2 regions of the Mannheimia massilioguelmaensis genome follow, and region 1 is predicted to be linked to the other one. Evidence: riboswitches for the same ligand, from Rfam matches in the RefSeq annotation. Region 1 holds a riboswitch; the other holds the start of a gene.
The links. Region 1 has a riboswitch for molybdenum cofactor ahead of torA (trimethylamine-N-oxide reductase TorA). Riboswitches for the same ligand answer to the same signal wherever they lie in the genome.

Region 1 (10,562 bases):
ATTTATTAATCAACAAGGTGAACATTTAATCCTGTATTTTGCGGGCTGGGGAGCGCCCACTGAGTTGGTGTCTCATTTAATTTTACCTGAAAATCATGATTTGCTAATCTGTTCTGATTACCGGAATTTAGACTTTAATGTTGATTTAACGCATTATCAAAATATGCATTTAGTGGCTTGGTCAATGGGCGTCTGGGTGGCAGAGCAAGTAATTGATTTTACACTTAAATCGGCTACGGCTATTAATGGCACAAGCCATCCTAGACATAATCAATGGGGCATTCCTGAGGCTATTTTTGATGGTACGTTAGCAAGTTTGGATGCTGATAATTATCAAAAATTTGTGCGACGTATTTGTGGTAATAGGACTAATTTACAACATTATTTAGCACACACTCAACGGGATTTTGTGGAAATTAAACAAGAATTAGAATGTTTAGCCAAATTTCTGCCATCATCCAAATCTTCGCAGTTTAGCTGGACAAGCGCCATTATTGGTGAACAAGATCGTATTTTCCCTGTTGAGAATCAGTTAGATTTTTGGCAACAGAAAAATGTATCTATGCATTTACTAGAAGCACCTCATTACTTATTTGCCCAATATCAAAGTTGGAATGAATTATGCTAGATAAAGCCAAAATTAAGCAATGTTTTAGTCAAGCAATGGCAAATTATGACCAAAACGCTCAGGCTCAACAACAGATTAATGCTCATCTTGTGCAATTGCTAGCCACATCTTCATTTTCAAAGGTGTTAGAAGTGGGCTGTGGTACAGGCGATTTAACAAGACGAATGGCACAACAACACCATATTTCCCATTGGACATTAAATGATCTTTGCGATAGTCGTTCATATTTTGATTTTCTACCGTCAAACCAATGGGAATTTTGTCAAGGCGATATTGAACAACAAGATTTTGAACAGTCTTTTGACTTAATTATTAGTGCATCTGTAGTGCAATGGTTGAAGGATAAAGAAGGTTTTTTACAGCGTTGTCAACAATGGTTGAAGCCAAAAGGATTGTTATTATTTAGTAGTTTTTTATCGGATAATTTACCCGAAATTCAAAAAATTACAGGTGTACATTTAAACTATCCAACGGCTTCTCAATGGCAACAATGGTTAGCACCATATTTTGATTGTTTAAAATGGCAACAAGGCTCAATTAAGCTGCATTTCTCTGATCCAATTAACGTATTGCAGCACTTAAAAAATACTGGTGTTACTGCGACCAGTCAAAAGGGATGGACAAAGGGAAAATTACAGCGATTTTGTCAACAATATTCCCATCAATTTCAAGAACCACAAGGCGTCACACTGACTTATTCGCCTTTTTATGCTTTGGTAAGGAAAATAACATGATAGCTCAAATTTATTTTGTATCAGGAATTGATACGGATATTGGTAAAACAGTGGTTACAGGTTGGCTTGCAAAAAGATTTACACAACAAGGCAAAAAAGTGATCACTCAAAAAATGATACAAACAGGCTGTGTTGATTATTCTACTGATATTCAAACTCATCGACAAATTCAAGGTATTGAGATGACGTCATTTGATAAAAATGGCACCACTTGTCCTTATTTATTTGCCTATCCTTGCTCACCTCATCTTGCTGCACAGCTTGAACAAAAGCCAATTGATCCAAATTTTATTCAAAAATCTACCGCACTTTTAGCCGAACACTACGATATCGTCTTACTAGAAGGGGCGGGGGGGTTAGCTGTCCCTTATAATGATACTGAAATTACCTTGGATTATTTAACGCAACAACGCTATCCAGTGATTTTGGTGACATCAGGCAGATTAGGCAGTATTAATCACACAATATTAAGTTTACTTGCTTGCCGACAATTAAAAATTGAAGTCGCAATGGTGGTATTCAATAATTATCCTAACCTAGATGAACTGATTACAGACAATACTAAAGATTACTTACAGCGCTATTTACAGACACATTTTCCAGCAACAGAGTGGTTAGAAGTTGGCGAGATCGAAGTTTGTTAAATCTATTATAAAATTTCCACGGAATTTCATATGTGTTTTAACATTGGCGAATGTTTTTAGCAGAGATTATTTTGCCGTACACTAAACTATCAGTCTATTGAGTTGTTGATTGCTGTTAGATACTGAGTAAAGTGCGGTAAGATTTTTAAAAATTTTATCGCACTTATATCTTTATTAGATAAAATCCCCTAATAATAAGCAGGGGAATCTTGGAAATTAATATGATGAATTAGAATGGAATGTCATCATCGAATGCATCTACAACAGGCTCTGGCGTAGCAGCCGGCTTACTTGCTGGTTGGGCTGCACGAGGTTGTGCTTGATAGCCAGAATTACCAGCATTAAAGTTATTTGCAGTAGGTGCAAAATCACCACCTTGTTGACCACGAGCACCTAACATTTGTAATACATCGCCTTGGATTTCAGTGGTGTAACGATCTTGACCGTTTTGATCTTGCCATTTACGTGTTTTTAATTTTCCTTCAACATAAACAAGCGAGCCTTTACGTAAGTATTCGCCAGCAACTTCAGCTTGACGGCGAAAGAAAACGATACGGTGCCATTCAGTAACTTCACGACGTTCGCCAGTGTTTCTATCGTTCCAGCTTTCACTTGTTGCAACGCTAATATTTGCTACTGCATCACCATTCGGCATGGTACGCATTTCGGGATCATTACCTAAGTGACCCACGATAATTACTTTATTAATTCCAGCCATAATTTCCTCTAATTTATTATTGTTTATATTGTTTCAAAATTTAAAAGTGCGGTTATTTTGCCTGAAATTAGGAAAAAGATCTATAAAATTTCACTGGATATTTTAACAGTTTATAAAATATGCGATAATGCTCGCAATTTGAAAAATTTTTAAGCAGTAATTAGGAATTTATGGACGTTATCGATATACGTGGGGCTCGCACTCACAATCTTAAAAATATCAATTTAATTATTCCTCGCGATAAACTTATTGTTATTACAGGGCTTTCTGGTTCAGGAAAGTCTTCACTTGCATTTGATACGCTTTATGCAGAGGGGCAACGCCGTTATGTGGAATCATTGTCTGCATATGCTCGTCAATTTTTGTCTTTAATGGAGAAACCCGATGTAGATCATATTGAAGGGTTGTCTCCAGCTATTTCTATTGAACAAAAATCTACTTCTCACAATCCTCGCTCAACAGTGGGTACGATTACTGAAATTCATGATTATCTTCGTTTATTATTTGCTCGTGTTGGTGAACCTCGTTGCCCAGAGCATAATGTGCCTCTAACTGCACAAACTATTTCGCAAATGGTGGATAAAGTTTTATCGATGCCAGAAGGCAGCAAAATGATGTTACTTGCCCCAGTGGTAAAAGCACGTAAAGGTGAGCATATCAAAATATTAGAAAATATTGCGGCTCAAGGTTATATTCGCGCTCGTATTGATGGTGAAATTTGTGATTTATCCGATCCTCCTAAATTAGAATTACAGAAAAAACATAGTATTGAGGTGGTGGTAGATCGTTTTAAAGTGCGTTCTGATCTTGCAACGCGTTTAGCTGAATCATTTGAAACAGCCCTTGAATTGTCTGGTGGTACTGCTATTGTCGCAGATATGGATGATCCCAAAAAAGAAGAGTTGGTCTTTTCTGCAAATTTTGCTTGTCCGCATTGTGGTTATTCTGTTCCTGAATTAGAACCTCGTTTATTTTCTTTTAATAATCCAGCAGGTGCTTGCCCAACTTGTGATGGTTTAGGGGTTCAGCAATATTTTGATGAAAAACGAGTAGTGCAAAACCCAAGTGTTTCCTTGGCTAGTGGTGCAGTAAAAGGTTGGGATAGACGTAATTTCTATTATTATCAAATGTTGACTTCTTTAGCTGAGCATTATCATTTTGATATTGAAGCACCTTATGAGTCTTTAGCAAAGAATATTCAAAATATCATTATGAATGGTTCGGGCAAAGAAGAAATTGAATTCAAATATATGAATGACCGTGGTGATGTAGTTGTGCGTCGCCATCCATTTGAAGGTGTTTTGAATAATATGGCTCGTCGTTATAAAGAAACTGAGTCGATGTCTGTACGTGAAGAATTAGCCAAAAATATTAGTAATCGTCCTTGTGTGGATTGTGGTGGTTCACGCTTACGCCCCGAAGCACGCCATGTTTATATTGGTCAAACGAATTTGCCTGATTTGTCAGAAATGAGCATCGGTGAAGCTTATAGTTTCTTTGAGAAAATGGCGCTAGCGGGGCAAAAAGCCCAAATTGCAGAAAAAATTCTTAAAGAGATCAAAGAGCGTTTATCTTTCTTAGTGAATGTTGGTCTAAATTATTTATCGTTATCTCGTTCGGCAGAAACATTATCTGGTGGTGAAGCACAACGTATTCGTCTTGCAAGCCAAATTGGTGCAGGTTTAGTCGGGGTAATGTATGTGCTTGATGAACCATCAATTGGCTTGCATCAGCGTGACAATGAACGCTTACTGAATACTTTAATTCACTTACGTAATCTTGGAAATACGGTGATTGTTGTAGAGCATGATGAGGATGCTATCCGTCTTGCAGATCATATCATTGATATTGGACCAGGTGCGGGAGTGCATGGTGGTTCTGTGATTGCAGAAGGGACTGCCGAGCAGATAATGAAAAATCCAAATTCTATTACTGGTAAGTTTCTCTCTGGTGCTGAAAAGATCGAAATTCCTAAAAAACGTACCGCAGTTGATAAAGATAAATTCTTACGCTTATATGGCGCAACAGGGAATAATCTGAAAAATGTCAATTTAGAACTACCCGTGGGATTATTTACTTGTATTACGGGTGTTTCAGGTTCAGGTAAATCTACGTTAATTAATGATACTTTATTTCCTATTGCACAAAATGTGTTGAATCGTGCCGATAACATTGAACATGCCCCTTATAAATCTATTGAGGGTTTAGGGTTCTTTGATAAAGTCATTAATATTGACCAAAGCCCTATTGGACGTACGCCACGTTCAAATCCTGCCACTTATACTGGTTTATTTACACCTATTCGTGAGTTATTCTCTGGCGTGCCTGAAGCACGTGCGCGAGGTTATAATCCTGGTCGTTTTAGCTTTAATGTGCGAGGCGGTCGCTGTGAAGCCTGTCAAGGTGATGGTGTAATTAAAGTGGAAATGCATTTTTTACCTGATGTATATGTACCTTGTGATCAATGCAAAGGAAAACGTTATAACCGTGAAACTTTGGAGATCCGTTATAAAGGTAAAACTATTCATCAAGTGTTAGATATGACGGTGGAAGAGGCAAGAGAATTCTTTGATGCGATTCCAATGATTGCTCGTAAATTACAAACCTTAATAGATGTTGGTCTGTCTTATATTCGTTTAGGTCAATCATCCACAACCCTTTCTGGTGGTGAAGCTCAACGTGTGAAACTTGCTACAGAATTATCTAAACGAGATACTGGTAAAACCCTTTATATCTTAGATGAACCAACCACAGGTTTACATTTTGCGGATATTAAACAGTTACTTGAAGTGTTGCATCGACTACGTGATCAAGGCAATACCATTGTAGTAATTGAACACAATTTAGATGTGATTAAAACGGCAGATTGGATTGTTGATTTAGGTCCAGAAGGCGGTAATGGAGGTGGTCAAATTATTGCTACAGGTACCCCTGAACAACTTGCTAAATCGACGAGTTCGCATACTGCAAGATTCCTTAAACCAATACTTGAAAAAAATTAACTAAAATCTGACCGCACTTCTAGGTAAATTTGGAGTGCGGTTACTTTTTGAACTTTATTTGATTTAAAACAAATAAATCTTTTTTTTACCATGACTAAACCCTTTCAGTTGCTTTTGTTTATTGCTTCATTTGATTAATTCACTATACTAGAAAATATTTGATTAACTATAATTAGTTAATTTTTATATATTTTTTTATATAACGATGGAGTGCTGTATGTCAGAACGTAAAAAGATTTCGTGGTTGTGGGGATTATTGTTATTAGTGATTGGTGCAGTATTGCTGTTCACTACACAATACATTATGAAAGCAACAAGTTCGCAAGAATTTTGTTTAAGTTGTCACTCAATGGAACAACCTCATGCGGAATATGAAGGAACAGTGCATTTTGCTAATGCAAAAGGTATTCGTGCTGAATGTTCAGATTGCCATGTTCCCCATGATGGAATCGCATACGTAAAAGCAAAAATTGTAGCTCTCAAAGATGTTTGGTACACCATGACTGGCAAGCTCTCTGATCAAGATGCTTTCGAAAAACATCGTTTAGAAATGGCTCAAAGAGTGTGGGAAGATATGAAAGCTAATGATTCAGCTACTTGTAAATCTTGTCATAGTTTTGATGCTATGGTGCTTTCAGATCAAAAAGAAGCTGCACAAAAAATGCATAAGTTAGCACAAGAAACAAATCAAACTTGTATTGATTGCCATAAAGGTATTGCACATTTTATGCCTGATATTCCAGTGGATAATGCCTCTGCTGGGGAATTAACTAAACACGCTGGACAATTTTCAGCAAGTGATAAAGTTTTATATAGTTTAGCAATGAGTCCAGCTCAGTTAGCTCAAGGTGGAGATTTGCGTTTAATGCCTTATGCTGAATTAACTAATTGGAAAGAAGATGGAGATAAAATTACTGCAACTATCAATGGCTGGCAACAAGTAGGTGCAGAAAGCATTGTTTATATGGATTTAGGAAAACGTATTAACGTTGCTTTATTAGGTGATGAAGTTAAAGATAAATTAAATGTCACTAAAACTGTTCATGATGATGTAACCAATTCAGATTGGAAACAAGTGAATTTTGAAGTAACGATTGCGAAAAGTGCGGTAACTTCTGATATAAATTCTTTAAATAGCTTTGGTAATAATTTAAATCAAACACATTGTAGTGGTTGTCATGCGGCAATTAGTGCAGACCACTATACTGCCAACCAATGGATTGGTGTTGTAAATTCAATGAAAGATCGTACTTCAATGAGTGCTGATGATGTACGTGCTGTGACTATTTATTTACAACGTAATGGCAAAGATATGGTAAAAAATAGCCATTAATATTCAGATTTAATAACATCTGGACTCCGAGCTTGTATTCCTAAGTTTAGTTTTTTAAATATGGAAGCAAAGCCTGAATAAGTTTTCTTGTTCACAGGATAGTAGAGAAATTTGCTATCCCCTCGTATTTAGAAAGGTGTCCTTGGGGCTTATAAGCAGTTATAAGCCTTAATTCAACTTGCTCAATAGTGAGGTAAACATGAAAACTCAAGACAAAATTAATGTCAAACGACGTGACTTTCTTAAAAATTCTTCTCTAGGGATTGCTGGTGCATCTTTAGCTAGTACTGGTGTAGTTGGATCTTTAGCATCTATGCCAGCTCAAGCGGCTGAAAGTAGCACAGTAGTGACTGCTGCACATTGGGGACCACTAGGTGTGGTTGTCGAAAATGGTAAAGTCGTTAAGTCTGGCCCTGCTATTCCTGCACCGATCGAAAACGAATTACAATCTGTAGTTGCAGAGCAACTTTATAGTGAAACTCGTGTTAAATATCCAATGGTGCGTAAAGGCTATTTAGAGGGTAATAAAGATACTACTTTACGTGGTCATGATGAATGGGTTCAAGTCTCTTGGGATAAAGCATTTGAATTAGTCGCTGGCGAAATGAAACGTGTGCGTGAAGCTAATGGACCAAGTGGTATTTTCGCAGGTTCTTATGGTTGGTATAGTTCAGGTGCATTACATGCTTGCCGTACTCTTCTTCATCGTTATATGAATGTAACAGGTGGCTTTGTTGGTACTAAAGGTGACTACTCAACAGGTGCTGCTCAAGTTATCATGCCTCACGTATTGGGTACTATTGAAGTTTATGAACAACAAACTTCTTGGGAAACTATTTTAGAGACAACAGATACTATTGTGTTATGGAGTGCTAACCCATTAACAACAATGCGTATTGCTTGGACATCTACAGACCAAAAAGGTATCGAATACTTCAAGAAATTTAAAGAAACAGGTAAACGTATTATTTGTATCGACCCTGTTCGTAGTGAAACTTGTGAATACTTAGGTGCAGAATGGGTCCCTGTTAATACAGCTACTGACGTCCCATTAATGTTAGGTATAGCTCATACTTTAGTTACTGAGAAAAAACATGATGTTGAATTCTTGAAGAAATATACGAAAGGTTATGAGAAATTTGAAGAATACCTATTAGGTAAAACTGATAAACAACCAAAAGATGCTGATTGGGCAGCTAAAATTACAGGTGTTCCTGCTGAAACTATTAAAAAATTAGCGGTAGACTTTTCGAGCAAACGCACCATGTTAATGGGTGGTTGGGGAATGCAACGTCAACGTCACGGAGAACAATCTCACTGGATGTTAGTGACATTAGCTGCAATGCTTGGTCAAATTGGCTTGCCAGGTGGTGGTTTTGGTTTAAGTTACCATTATTCAAATGGTGGTGTGCCAACGACAACAGGCGGTATTCTCGGATCTATTTCTGCTACACCAGCAGGTGGTGAAGCAGGTGCTAAAACATGGTTAGATGAAACTTCTAAATTATCATTCCCATTGGCACGTTTATCTGAAGCATTATTAAATCCAGGTAAAAAAATTCAATACAATGGTACAGAAGTTACTTATCCTGATATCAAATTAATCTATTGGGCGGGTGGTAATCCATTTGTTCACCATCAAGATACCAATACTATGGTTAAAGCATGGCAAAAACCAGAAACTATCATTGTCAATGAAGTTAACTGGACACCTACAGCTCGTATGGCGGATATTGTTCTCCCTGCAACAACAAGTTATGAACGTAATGACTTAACTATGTCTGGTGATTATTCTATGATGAATATTTTCCCTATGAAGAAAGTTGTTGAACCTCAATTTGAAGCTAAAAATGACTATGATATTTTTACTGAATTAGCAAAACGTGCAGGTGTTGAAAAAGAATTTACTGAAGGCAAATCTGAAATGGATTGGTTAAAAGGTTTTTATCAAACGGCATTTGATGCAGCACGTAAAAATCGTGTCATCATGCCTAAATTTGAAAAATTCTGGGAAGATAACAAACCTCTTACTTTCGAAGCAAATGAGAAAGCAAAAAAATGGGTGCGTTATGAAGAGTTCCGAAATGATCCATTACTCAACCCTTTAGGTACACCATCAGGTAAAATTGAAATTTTCTCAGATGTTGTTGCAAAAATGAATTATGATGATTGTAAAGGTCACCCAACTTGGATGGAACCTGAAGAATATGCGGGTAAAGCTACCGAAGCTGAACCGTTGGCATTAGTGACACCACACCCATACTATCGTCTACATAGCCAATTAGCACATACTTCATTACGTCAAAAATATGCAGTAAAAGATCGTGAACCTGTATTAATCCATAAAGATGATGCACAAGCTCGTGGTATTGTTAATGGAGATATTGTTCGTATATTTAATAAACGTGGACAAATCCTTGCAGGTGCAGTGGTCACTGATGGCATAATCAAAGGTACAGTAGCTGTACATGAAGGGGCTTGGTATGATCCTTTAGATCTTGGTACGGCTGAAAAACCATTATGTAAAAATGGTTGTCCAAACGTATTAACTCGTGATGAAGGTACATCAAAACTTGCTCAAGGTAATTCACCAAATACTTGTAATGTTCAAGTTGAAAAATTCACAGGTGAAGCTCCTGAAGTTACGGTATTTAAACAACCTAAAACTGCAAAGGCTTAGTATTTACTAGTCTTTTATAGCTAATATTATAAATATACAATCCCAATCTATCTTTCTGGCTAGGTTGGGATTTTTTATTTTTAGGCTATTTATTATAAATTTCTTTAAAATTCACTGTAAAAAAAGTTGAATTTTTGGTACATTTAGCACAATTTTCTGCAAACTCAGATTAGCATTTTCATTATTTCTTATTTATTAACGGAATTCTTATGTTATTTAAAAAAATTCGTGGTTTATTTTCCAACGATTTATCAATTGATTTAGGTACTGCCAACACATTAATTTATGTAAAAGGTCAAGGTATTGTGCTCGATGAGCCTTCTGTTGTGGCAATTCGCAAAGATCGTATTGGCTCATTAAAAAGTATTATTGCGGTTGGTAAAGATGCCAAAATGATGCTTGGTCGTACTTCAAACAACATTGATGCAATTCGTCCTATGAAAGATGGGGTGATTGCTGATTTCTCTGTTACTGAGAAAATGTTGCAACATTTTATTAAACAAGTGCATAGTGGAAATTTTTTACGTCCAAGTCCACGTGTATTAATTTGTGTACCAGCGGGTGCAACACAAGTTGAACGTCGAGCAATTAAAGAGTCTGCGATTGGTGCCGGCGCTCGTGAAGTTTATTTAATTGAAGAACCTATGGCAGCCGCCATTGGTGCAAAATTACCTGTATCAACGCCGACAGGATCAATGGTAATTGATATTGGTGGTGGTACCACTGAAATTGCCGTGATTGCATTAAATGGCGTCGCTTATTCATCTTCTGTTCGTATTGGTGGGGACCGTTTTGATGAAGCGATTATTGCTTATGTTCGCCG
Region 2 (10,562 bases), on a different contig from region 1:
TATCCGATTGGTACCCAAGAAGATGTTTTATCACTTATTTCAGGTGGTTTCGACTCGGGGGTTTCAAGCTATATGTTTATTCGCCGTGGTTCTCGAGTACATTACTGTTTCTTTAATCTTGGTGGTGCTGCTCACGAAATTGGTGTGAAGCAAATGGCTTATCATATTTGGAATCGTTATAGTGGATCACATAAAGTTCGTTTTATTGCAATTAACTTTGAAGACGTCGTAGGCGAAATTCTAGAGAAAGTGGATAATGGTCAAATGGGCGTTGTGCTAAAACGTATGATGGTGCGTGCAGCAAGCCGTGTAGCAGAACGTTTTGGTATTCAAGCCATTGTGACAGGGGAGGCTTTAGGACAAGTTTCAAGCCAAACATTGACCAATTTACGCTTAATTGATGAAGCCGCTAGTGCATTGGTGTTACGTCCATTAATTACCCATGACAAAGAGACAATTATCGCCATGGCGAAACAAATTGGTACAGAAGATATTGCTAAATCGATGCCTGAATTCTGTGGTGTCATTTCAAAAAATCCTACCGTAAAAGCAATTAAAGAAAAAATTGAAAAAGAAGAAATAAACTTCAATTTTCATGTATTAGATAGTGCGGTAGACAATGCGCAATATTTAGATATTCGTCAGATTGCTGAACAAACAGAAAAAGAGATTGTTGAAATAGATACAGTTTCCGTACTTACGCTAAATGATATTATTCTTGATATTCGTAGCCCTGAAGAACATGATGAACGTCCATTTAGCTTAGAAGGATATGAGGTTAAACATTTACCATTCTATAAATTGTCCTCTCAATTTAGTACATTACCACAAGATAAAACTTATGCGTTATATTGTGAAAGAGGCGTGATGAGCAAGTTACAAGCACTTTATCTCAAAGAAAATGGTTTTACTAATGTAAAAGTGTTTGCTCATAAAAAATAACCCAAAGCATAGTAGAAGTGCGGTTTATTTGTAATAATTTTATGCAAACCAACCGCACTTTTTGTTTGTGCGATCAACAAATTTGATGAGCCTTCGTACAATTTAAATTTTTCTATAAAAAATATTTGATCTGATAAATAAAAATTGCATCTAATCAATGCAATTGCTGAAATTTTTTGTTATTGTTAATCTCGGTTTAATTTAGAAGGAATAATAATGAATACTGTTTTATTAAAACTTAAACCTATTACAGCTGTTTTTTTGGCGCTTATTGCAGTTGCTATTCTTGGTTTTACGATGATTTTTCTTGGCTGGGTACCACAAATTTCTATTCTTTTAGTGGTTATTACATTATTAATGTTTGGACTTGTGAATAAAGTTCCTTTTGTCAAAATGCAAGAAGGTATGGCGAAAGGGCTGATGTCTGGTATTGGTGCGATTTATCTATTATTTTTTATTGGATTATTAGTTTCAGCTTTAATGTTGTCAGGTGCTATCCCAACTTTAATGTATTATGGTTTAAGCGGTATTTCTCCTAATCTTTTCTATATTTCAGCCTTTGTATTATCTTCTATTTTTGGTGTGTCATTAGGAAGTAGCTTAACGACCAGTGCGACAGTCGGGGTTGCATTTATGGGCATGGCTTCTGCGTTTGGTGCTAATCCTGCGATTGTAGCCGGGGCAGTAGTTTCAGGGGCATTCTTTGCGGATAAAACTTCTCCGCTTTCAGATACCACCACTATTGCGGCATCTATTGTGGGTATTGATATGTTTTCACATATTCGTAATATGATGTATACCACAGTGCCAGCCTGGATTCTCACTGTAATCTTATTATGGTTCTTTACTGAACCGGCAACAGCAAACGACTTTGCAAATATTGAAGAATTGAAAACAAAATTAGTTTCTACAGGTTTAGTACACTGGTATGCATTATTGCCTTTTATGGCACTCATTGTAATGGCAATTAAACGTGTCAATGCGATTTATATCATTGTGACTACAATCGTTTTATCACTTATTGTGACCTATATTCATAGCTCACCTACATTAGAAGAATTAGGTGGATATTTCTTCTCAGGTTATAAACCTGCTGAAAGCCTTAATTTAGGCGAAGTGGCATCACTTATTTCACGTGGTGGAATTAATAGTATGTTCTTTACTATTAGTATTGTGGTATTAGCTTTAAGCTTAGGTGGGTTGTTACAAGTATTAGGTATCTTGCCTGCATTACTTGCGGGGATAAATCGCTTCTTAACTACAACTGGGCGTGTAACTTTTGTAGTGGCAAGTACTGCGGTTGGAGTCAATTTTTTAGTTGGGGAACAATATCTCAGTCTATTATTATCTGGTAATGCATTCAAACCTGTTTATGATCGTTTAGGTTTAGCGCCTAAAAATCTATCTCGTACATTAGAAGATGCGGGTACTGTGATTAATCCATTAGTTCCTTGGAGTGTCTGTGGTGTATTTGTTAGCAGTGTATTGGGTATTCCAGTATTAGATTATGTACCTTATGCGTTTTTCTGTTATCTTTGCTTAATTCTTACATTACTGTTTGGGTTTACAGGGGTTACGATCAGTAAAGCTAAAAAATAAGCTAATAAAAAACCGCTTTAAATAAGCGGTTTTTTTACTAAAACTGAATATATAGTGAGAGTAGAATTTTACAGAAAACTACCGCACTTTAAAGATTACTATAAATTAAGAAGCGTTTTTGCCTTTTCAACGCCTAAACGAGGGCTGGTTAAAACAGACTTTCTAATTAGCGTTAATTGAGGTTCTAAAACAGCCATGCTCCCCTGAGCTAACACTATCACATCGACTTGTTCTTGAATTTGTTCTAGTTTTTCTAAAATATATTGATTATGTTCTTCAGGACCTTTTTTCATCAAAATATCCAATACACCATCAATTAAACAAGGAATAATTTCTACTTGCTTTTGTTGTTTATGTGCCTCTTTTTCAATAAGTTGGCAACTTGGCTCCATTGTTGATGCCACAGTACCAACAACGGCAATGCGTTGACCTAAGCCAATTGCTTTTTCTGCCATAGCTTGATCTATACGCAGAACTGGAACATTAACAGATTTTGCTGCAATTTCAGCGGCTTCTCCAACAGAAGAACATTGATTAAAAATTAAATTTGCACCGCACTTTTCTGCATTTTTAAAATATTCAACCATACGGCTGACAATATTAGGAGTAATATGACCAACAGTTTTTACTTCTTCCAATAAACTATCATCAACAATATTATGCACTTTAACATCAGGCATAATCTCATGGAAAAGTGCATTTAAATCTTTATGGCTCACAAGACTGGTATGCACAATAAATACTTTTTTAGTCATAAATTCTCCTTAGATCTTATGAGGTTAATTCCCCAATTAGCTCATCAATTGCTTGGCATAGCAAAATTCGATCATGGCGATATGATACATCATCTGCATTTAATCGTCTTGCCATTATTGTGATGCCTAAGTTATCGCAATTGTGAGAAAATTTAGGATCCGTAATAACACCATGAATAATTTTTTTACCAACAGTTTTATTTATCCAACGAATTCGTTCATCTAAACTAAGATTTGCGGCTGCACTTTTTTCATGTCCAAGATTATCAATAAAAATAATTTTAGCTTTTGTTGTTCGAAGAGTAGCCTTTATTTCCTTAAGTAATAATGCTGGCATAATACTTGTTAAAAAGCTACCTGGACCTAATAAAATAATATCTGCTTTTTCTAGAGCCAATACTGATTCAGGTGTCGCAATCACATTAGGTTCTAAATAAAGTGATACTGGTGGTTCAGGTAATCTATCAATTTCAACTTCCCCAATAATACGCTCACCATTTTTTAACACTGCGGCTAAATCTACAGGAATATCAGACATTGGAATAATTGAAGATTTAACTCGTAAGAAGTTTTTAATTAGATTAACGGCTTCCGTTGGTCTAATTTCCATATTGGCGAGAGCAGTCAAAATCAAGTTACCTAAATTGTGACCAGCTAAATCTCCAGTTCCTGTGAAACGATATTCAAATACAGCAGATGCAGTGGTGGGTTTGGCAATAATTTGGCTTAAACAATTGCGTAAATCTCCCCAAGCAATGCCTCCTTGTTGTAAGCGAATACGTCCAGTTGACCCTCCATTATCAGTTGTAGTCACAATGCCAGATAAGTTTTCTTTCATAAAACTTAAAGAAGACATGACACGTCCAAGTCCATGGCCACCACCAATTGCCACAATATGCTTTGATTCATTCAAATATTGATGTGTATAAGTTGGCTCCATCATTGTAAATATTCCTTATTATTTCTTATCTATACAATAATATTCATTTTTTTGATTATGGCAACGTAAAAAATAGACATGCAAAATGATTGTAAGTGACTATTATAATAAATAATTCTTTTGTTTTACATTTGTCATATGAATAAGTTTGAAATTTACACATGCGCTATATAATATATTATATAATTGATTTTAAACAATTTTTTGTTTTTTATATCTAGATCAAAGTATCTTAATGTATTACACTTGTATCCATCTTGTGAGTCATTTTAAAATGATTCAAATTTTGATTATACCGAGCTTGTTTACCTACGTTTTTTAGAAAATAGGGTAGCAATGCCAGCAATAGCAGTTCATGTTGCTCAGGGATAAGATTGGAAACGATTTATCCTCTCATTTTTAGTAAAGGTATTAAATGAACACAATTCCTATCAAAAATGTTGGAAGCGAACGCTTAGTCGATGCATTCCAACGTGAATACTATTATTTGCGATTGTCGATAACAGACGTTTGCAATTTCCGTTGTACTTACTGTTTGCCTAATGGCTATCATCCTCCTGCTCATAGAGAAAGTTTCTTGACTGTTGATGAAATTCGCCGAATCACCACTGCTTTTGCTGCAATGGGAACTGAAAAAGTTCGTATTACAGGAGGAGAACCCACTTTACGTAAAGATTTTCTAGCCATAGCTGAAACTATTAGCCAGATAGAGAATATTAAAAAAGTAGCGTTAACCACTAATGGCTATCGCATGGCTAAAGAGGTAGATGACTGGCAAAAAGCAGGTATTACTTCAATTAATGTGAGTGTGGATAGCCTTGATCCAAGGATGTTTCATAGTATTACGGGCGAAAATAAATTTCATGATGTGATGCAGGGTATTGATCGTGCTTTTGAAATTGGTTATTCAAAAGTAAAAGTCAATTCGGTATTAATGCGTGATTTAAATGATAAAGAATTTTCTCAATTTGTTGCTTGGGTAAAAGATAAACCAATTCAAATGCGTTTTATTGAATTAATGCAAACGGGTGAAATGGATAGTTTCTTTGATAAATATCATTTATCAGGCCAAGTGTTAGCCGATAAATTAATTAGAGATGGTTGGCAATTGCAACAAAAAGAACGTTCAGATGGGCCAGCAAAGGTTTTTAGCCATCCTGATTATATCGGAGAGATTGGTCTGATCATGCCTTATGAAAAGAATTTCTGTGCGAGTTGTAATCGGTTAAGAGTTTCTGCAAAAGGTAAGCTTCACTTATGCTTGTTTGGTGAGGAAGGTATTGAACTGAGAGATTTATTATCCTCAGATGAGCAGCAAGTGATTCTACAATCACGCTTATATGCCGCTTTACAAAGCAAGCGAGAACATCATTTCCTACACGAAGGAAATGCAGGTATTCGTACAAATTTAGCAACAATTGGTGGTTAAAAATTTTTTAAATTTTTACCGCACTTAGAGTAATTAAAATAAAAAAATCTTATGACAACATTTACCCATATCAATAGTAATGGCGAAGCCAATATGGTGGACGTTTCTGCTAAACAAGAAACTGTTCGAGAAGCAAGAGCCGAGGTTTATGTGACAATGTCACCTAAGACTTTAGAGATGATTCTTTCAGGCCAACATCATAAAGGCGATGTTTTTGCGACGGCTCGGATTGCTGGTATTCAAGCTGCAAAACGCACATGGGAGCTTATTCCTTTATGTCATCCATTGCTACTTTCTAAGGTGGAAGTTTCATTACAAGCTTTGCCAGAAACCAATCAAGTCCGTATTGAAAGTTTATGCAAATTAACTGGCAAAACGGGAGTAGAAATGGAAGCTTTAACCGCTGCAAGTGTGGCTGCTTTAACTATTTATGATATGTGTAAAGCAGTACAAAAGGATATGCTAATTTCTAATCTTAGATTATTAGAAAAGAGTGGTGGTAAATCGGGGCATTTCATTGCTAATAAAGTAGAGATAGAACTATGTTAAGAGTATTATTTTTTGCTCAGACTAGAGAATTAGTGGGTGTTGATGAATTAAATATTTCAGCAGAATTTCCAACTGCTGAAGCATTACGTGTACACTTAGCCAATCAAGGGGGGAAATGGCCCCTTGCTTTAGAGTCCGATAAATTATTAGTTGCCATTAATCAAACGTTATCTCCATTAGATTCTGCGATTAAAGCAGGCGATGAAATTGCATTTTTCCCGCCTGTAACAGGTGGTTAAGATGACTGATGTAAAAATTGCTGTTCATGAAGCTGAATTTGATCAAAATGCAGAATATCGTTGGTTATCTGAGCCTAATTCTGTAGGTGCTGCAGTCGTTTTTGTAGGTAAAGTGCGTGATTTAAATTTAGGTGATGAAGTATCAAGTCTTTATCTAGAACATTATCCTGTAATGACAGAAAAAGCATTGAGAGAAATTGTAGATGAGGCAACACAGCGTTGGCAGCTTCAACGTGTTTCAGTGATTCATCGTGTTGGCTTATTGCATATGGGGGATGAAATTGTTTTGGTTGGCGTCAGTTCTGCACATCGTGGTGATGCTTATCATGCTAATGAATTTATTATGGATTATTTAAAATCTAAAGCACCTTTTTGGAAAAAAGAACAGACAGATAAAGGTGAACGTTGGATTGAGGCAAGACATTCAGATAAAGAAGCATTAGAAAAATGGTAGATGCTGTTTTATGTGATAAATATAAAAAAGTGCGGTATTTTTACCGCACTTTTTGTTTCTATTGCGCTATCCTAGTTATTAAAGCACTTTCACAATGCTTTCTGCTAAATAGCGAATGTTATGTTCTGTAATTCCTGCAACGTTGATTCGTCCAGAACGAACAGCATAAATTGCAAATTCTTCTTTTAAACGATCAACTTGTTCTGCAGTTAATCCACTAAATGAAAACATTCCTTTTTGATCAATGATATAACTAAAATCTTCTTGTGCACCAAATTCTTTTAATAAGGAGACTAATTGTTCACGCATCGTTTTAATGCGTTCACGCATTTCAGTTAATTCATTATCCCATTCTTGACGTAAAGTTGGATCAGCCAATACTGTTGCAACTGTTTTAGCACCATGTGCAGGTGGATTAGAATAAATTGTACGAATAATAGATTTCACTTGCGTTAATACTTTATTGGCTGTTTCTGCATCATCTGCAATAATCGTTAAAGCACCTACACGTTCATTATATAATCCAAAATTTTTAGAGAACGAGCTTGCAACCAGTAATTCACGGTGGGTTTCAGCAAAAATACGTAAACCTGTTGCATCTTCATCTAAACCATTAGCCAAACCTTGATATGCAAAATCAAATAGTGGTAACCAGCCATTTTTTACTGATAATTCAGCTAATGTTTTCCATTGTTCAGGTGTTGGGTCAATACCTGTAGGATTATGACAACAACCATGAAGTAATACCACATCGCCAGGATTTGCTGCTTCTAGATCCGAAATTAAATTGTCCCAATCTAATCCCTTCGTTTCTGGGTTATACCAACGATATTCTTGAATGGTCACACCAGCTGCATTGAAAATTGCATGATGATTTGGCCAGGTTGGTTTACTAATCCATACGTTTTGTGCTTTTGTTTGACGACGTATAAATTCCGCCGCCACACGTAATGCACCTGTACCACCAAGGCTTTGGGCTGTAATTGCACGATTTTCTTTAATTATTTTAGAGTCTTTACCTAGAAGTAATTCTCGTACATAGGTACCATATTCTGGAATACCATGAATAGCTAAATAATTTTTAGTGGTTTCAGCTTCTAATAACCGTGTTTCTGCTTTTTTTACAGCACTCATAATAGGTGTTACACCATTACCATCCATGTAAACACCAATACCCAAATTTACCTTTGGGCTACGTGGATCTTTTTTATATGAATCAGCTAAACCTAAAATAGGATCATCGGGGGCAGCAGTAATATTTTTAAACATCATAATAAAATTTCCTTCTGTTCTGAATGTTGTGTTTTAAATTGCATGTTATTTTTATACTACAACAACTACAATTTGCAACCTTTGATTTAAAAAAATTTTATGATTTCTACTATTATTTAGATGAATCACAAAAAGTGCGGTTAAAAAATGATTTATTTTAATTTTTCAGCCACCCAGTCTAAACCAGAATGATAATCCTCTGGTAATTCATAGCGTAATTTTTTAAGTTGTTCAATAATCTGTGCTTTATTAGGATGTGCAATATTAATATGACCAACCTTACGACCAGCACGAACTTCTTTGCCATACCAATGAATTTGACTAAAAGGAGTATTTAACCATTGAGGATTATGTGCCGTGCCAATTAAATTAATCATAACACTCGGTGCAAAAGGAATTAAGGTAGGGGTTGGTAAATCTAATAATGCTCTTAAATGTAATTCAAATTGGCTTATAGAACAGCCTAATTGTGACCAGTGACCGCTATTATGAACACGTGGAGCCAGTTCATTAATTAATAATTTTTCACCTACCACAAAACATTCCATTGCCATCACACCGACATAATTTAAGTTTTCCATAATTTTGCTAAGCATGCTTTCTGCTTGTTTTTGTTGGTGTGATTGTTGTGGAAAACTTATATCGGTTACGCTATAACGCAAAATACCATTTTGTTGTAGATTATGTGTCACAGGATAAAAAAGTGTTTCACCATTTCTAAATCTAGCACCTACTAAAGAAATTTCATAATCGAAGGGAATAAATTTCTCTGCAATCACTTCACCGAATAAATCTTCGCTAATTAGCTCTTTATTATCCTTCGTTATAATCCATTGACCACGGCCATCGTATCCGCCCATACGGCGTTTAACGACAACTTTTTCACCTATATTAGTGAAAATTTCAGGCCATTGATTAGGATTTTTTACTACACACCAAGGTGAAGTAGGCAAATTTAATTCATCTAATAAAGATTTTTGTGTCAAACGATCCGCAGTTTTTCCAAATACATCTCGATTGATAAACTTATCATGCTGAGCAAGCATGGTTGTTAATGGTGTTTCTTCCCAACGTTCAATTTCTGCCGTAATAATAGCATCTGAGGGTAAATCAAATACTGGAGCATTAAACGCTAAAGGTTCTACATTAATATCTAGTGGGGCTCCTGCATAGCGAAGCATACGACCTAATTGACCATTACCTAATACATAAACTGTAGGGTAGAGCGCACTTTTTTGCATATTAAATCTCTTATATTTAGGACTTGTTAAACTCTTGGATCTGGATTTTCTAATACGGACTGGGTTTGTTCAGTTCTGAATTTTTGTAAACGTGCTGATAATTCAGTATCCCAGCAACCAAGGATTTGTGCCGCAAGTAGCCCCGCATTGGCAGCTCCAGCAGGCCCAATAGCTAAAGTCCCCACTGGAATTCCTTTAGGCATTTGCACGATAGAGTAAAGGCTATCAACACCACTTAGCATTGAGCTTTTTACAGGAACACCTAATACAGGCACTAGTGTTTTGGCTGCAATCATACCTGGTAAATGTGCAGCGCCTCCCGCTCCAGCAATAATAACTTTATATCCGTTTTCAACCGCACTTTCTGCAAAACTAAATAATTTATCAGGCGTACGATGAGCGGAAACAATTTCAACATGATATGCTACATTTAGTTGGTCAAGAACAGCAGTTGCTTCTTGCATAGTTGCCCAGTCACTTTTCGAGCCCATGACAATCGCAATTTGAGGTTTTACATTTGACATAATAATTTGTTATCCATTAAAAAATGATAAGTATAAGCTGGATTAGAATAGCACACCGGGCAAACGATTGCGATAGCTTTTTAGAGCAACTTTTAAATTCATTATTATGCTATAATATAACTTGAAAAACTGAAAAAAACTTTGCAAGTTTGCCTAGAAAATCATATCCTACATATTGATTTTTAGCCCCAAATAAATGGATTACTTTATGCATGCTAAAGCAAAATATAGAAAAGACTATAAAAATCCGGACTTTACTGTTACAGATATTTATCTTGATTTCCAACTTGACCCACATAAGACAGTTGTTACTGCAAAAACTCAATTTACACGTTTGAATGCTGAATCAACGACATTGTGTTTAGATGGCCATAGTTTTCAATTTGTATCAATCAAGTTAAATGGAGAAGATTTTACATCTTATAAACAAGATGGTGAAAGCTTAACCCTCGATTTATCTAATACTAATCCAGATCAATTTGAATTAGAAATTGTGACCAATTTAGTGCCAGCAGAAAACACCTCTCTACAAGGGTTATATCAATCTGGAGATGGCATTTGTACACAATGTGAAGCGGAAGGCTTTCGTCAAATCACATATATGTTAGACCGCCCTGA

Region 2: linked by a shared signal. The riboswitch ahead of moaA (GTP 3',8-cyclase MoaA) and the one ahead of torA (trimethylamine-N-oxide reductase TorA) in region 1 are both predicted to bind molybdenum cofactor.

Annotation. Positions count from the first base shown of each region.
Region 1 is NZ_CDQL01000004.1:315,192-325,753, forward strand. Features, by position in the region: gene BN1226_RS02950 (DUF452 family protein) at 1-628, shown strand, start outside; gene bioC (malonyl-ACP O-methyltransferase BioC) at 622-1,362, shown strand; gene bioD (dethiobiotin synthase) at 1,362-2,006, shown strand; gene BN1226_RS02965 (single-stranded DNA-binding protein) at 2,236-2,724, opposite strand; gene uvrA (excinuclease ABC subunit UvrA) at 2,895-5,726, shown strand; gene BN1226_RS02975 (NapC/NirT family cytochrome c) at 5,944-7,059, shown strand; molybdenum cofactor riboswitch at 7,072-7,214, shown strand; gene torA (trimethylamine-N-oxide reductase TorA) at 7,259-9,739, shown strand; gene BN1226_RS02985 (rod shape-determining protein) at 9,949-10,562, shown strand, end outside.
Region 2 is NZ_CDQL01000008.1:355,523-366,084, reverse strand. Features, by position in the region: gene thiI (tRNA uracil 4-sulfurtransferase ThiI) at 1-942, shown strand, start outside; gene nhaC (Na+/H+ antiporter NhaC) at 1,159-2,541, shown strand; gene BN1226_RS10005 (aspartate/glutamate racemase family protein) at 2,640-3,296, opposite strand; gene BN1226_RS10000 (gluconeogenesis factor YvcK family protein) at 3,313-4,239, opposite strand; molybdenum cofactor riboswitch at 4,518-4,663, shown strand; gene moaA (GTP 3',8-cyclase MoaA) at 4,652-5,665, shown strand; gene moaC (cyclic pyranopterin monophosphate synthase MoaC) at 5,717-6,214, shown strand; gene moaD (molybdopterin synthase sulfur carrier subunit) at 6,208-6,453, shown strand; gene moaE (molybdopterin synthase catalytic subunit MoaE) at 6,455-6,907, shown strand; gene BN1226_RS09975 (amino acid aminotransferase) at 6,986-8,176, opposite strand; gene purK (5-(carboxyamino)imidazole ribonucleotide synthase) at 8,332-9,420, opposite strand; gene purE (5-(carboxyamino)imidazole ribonucleotide mutase) at 9,447-9,944, opposite strand; gene pepN (aminopeptidase N) at 10,153-10,562, shown strand, end outside.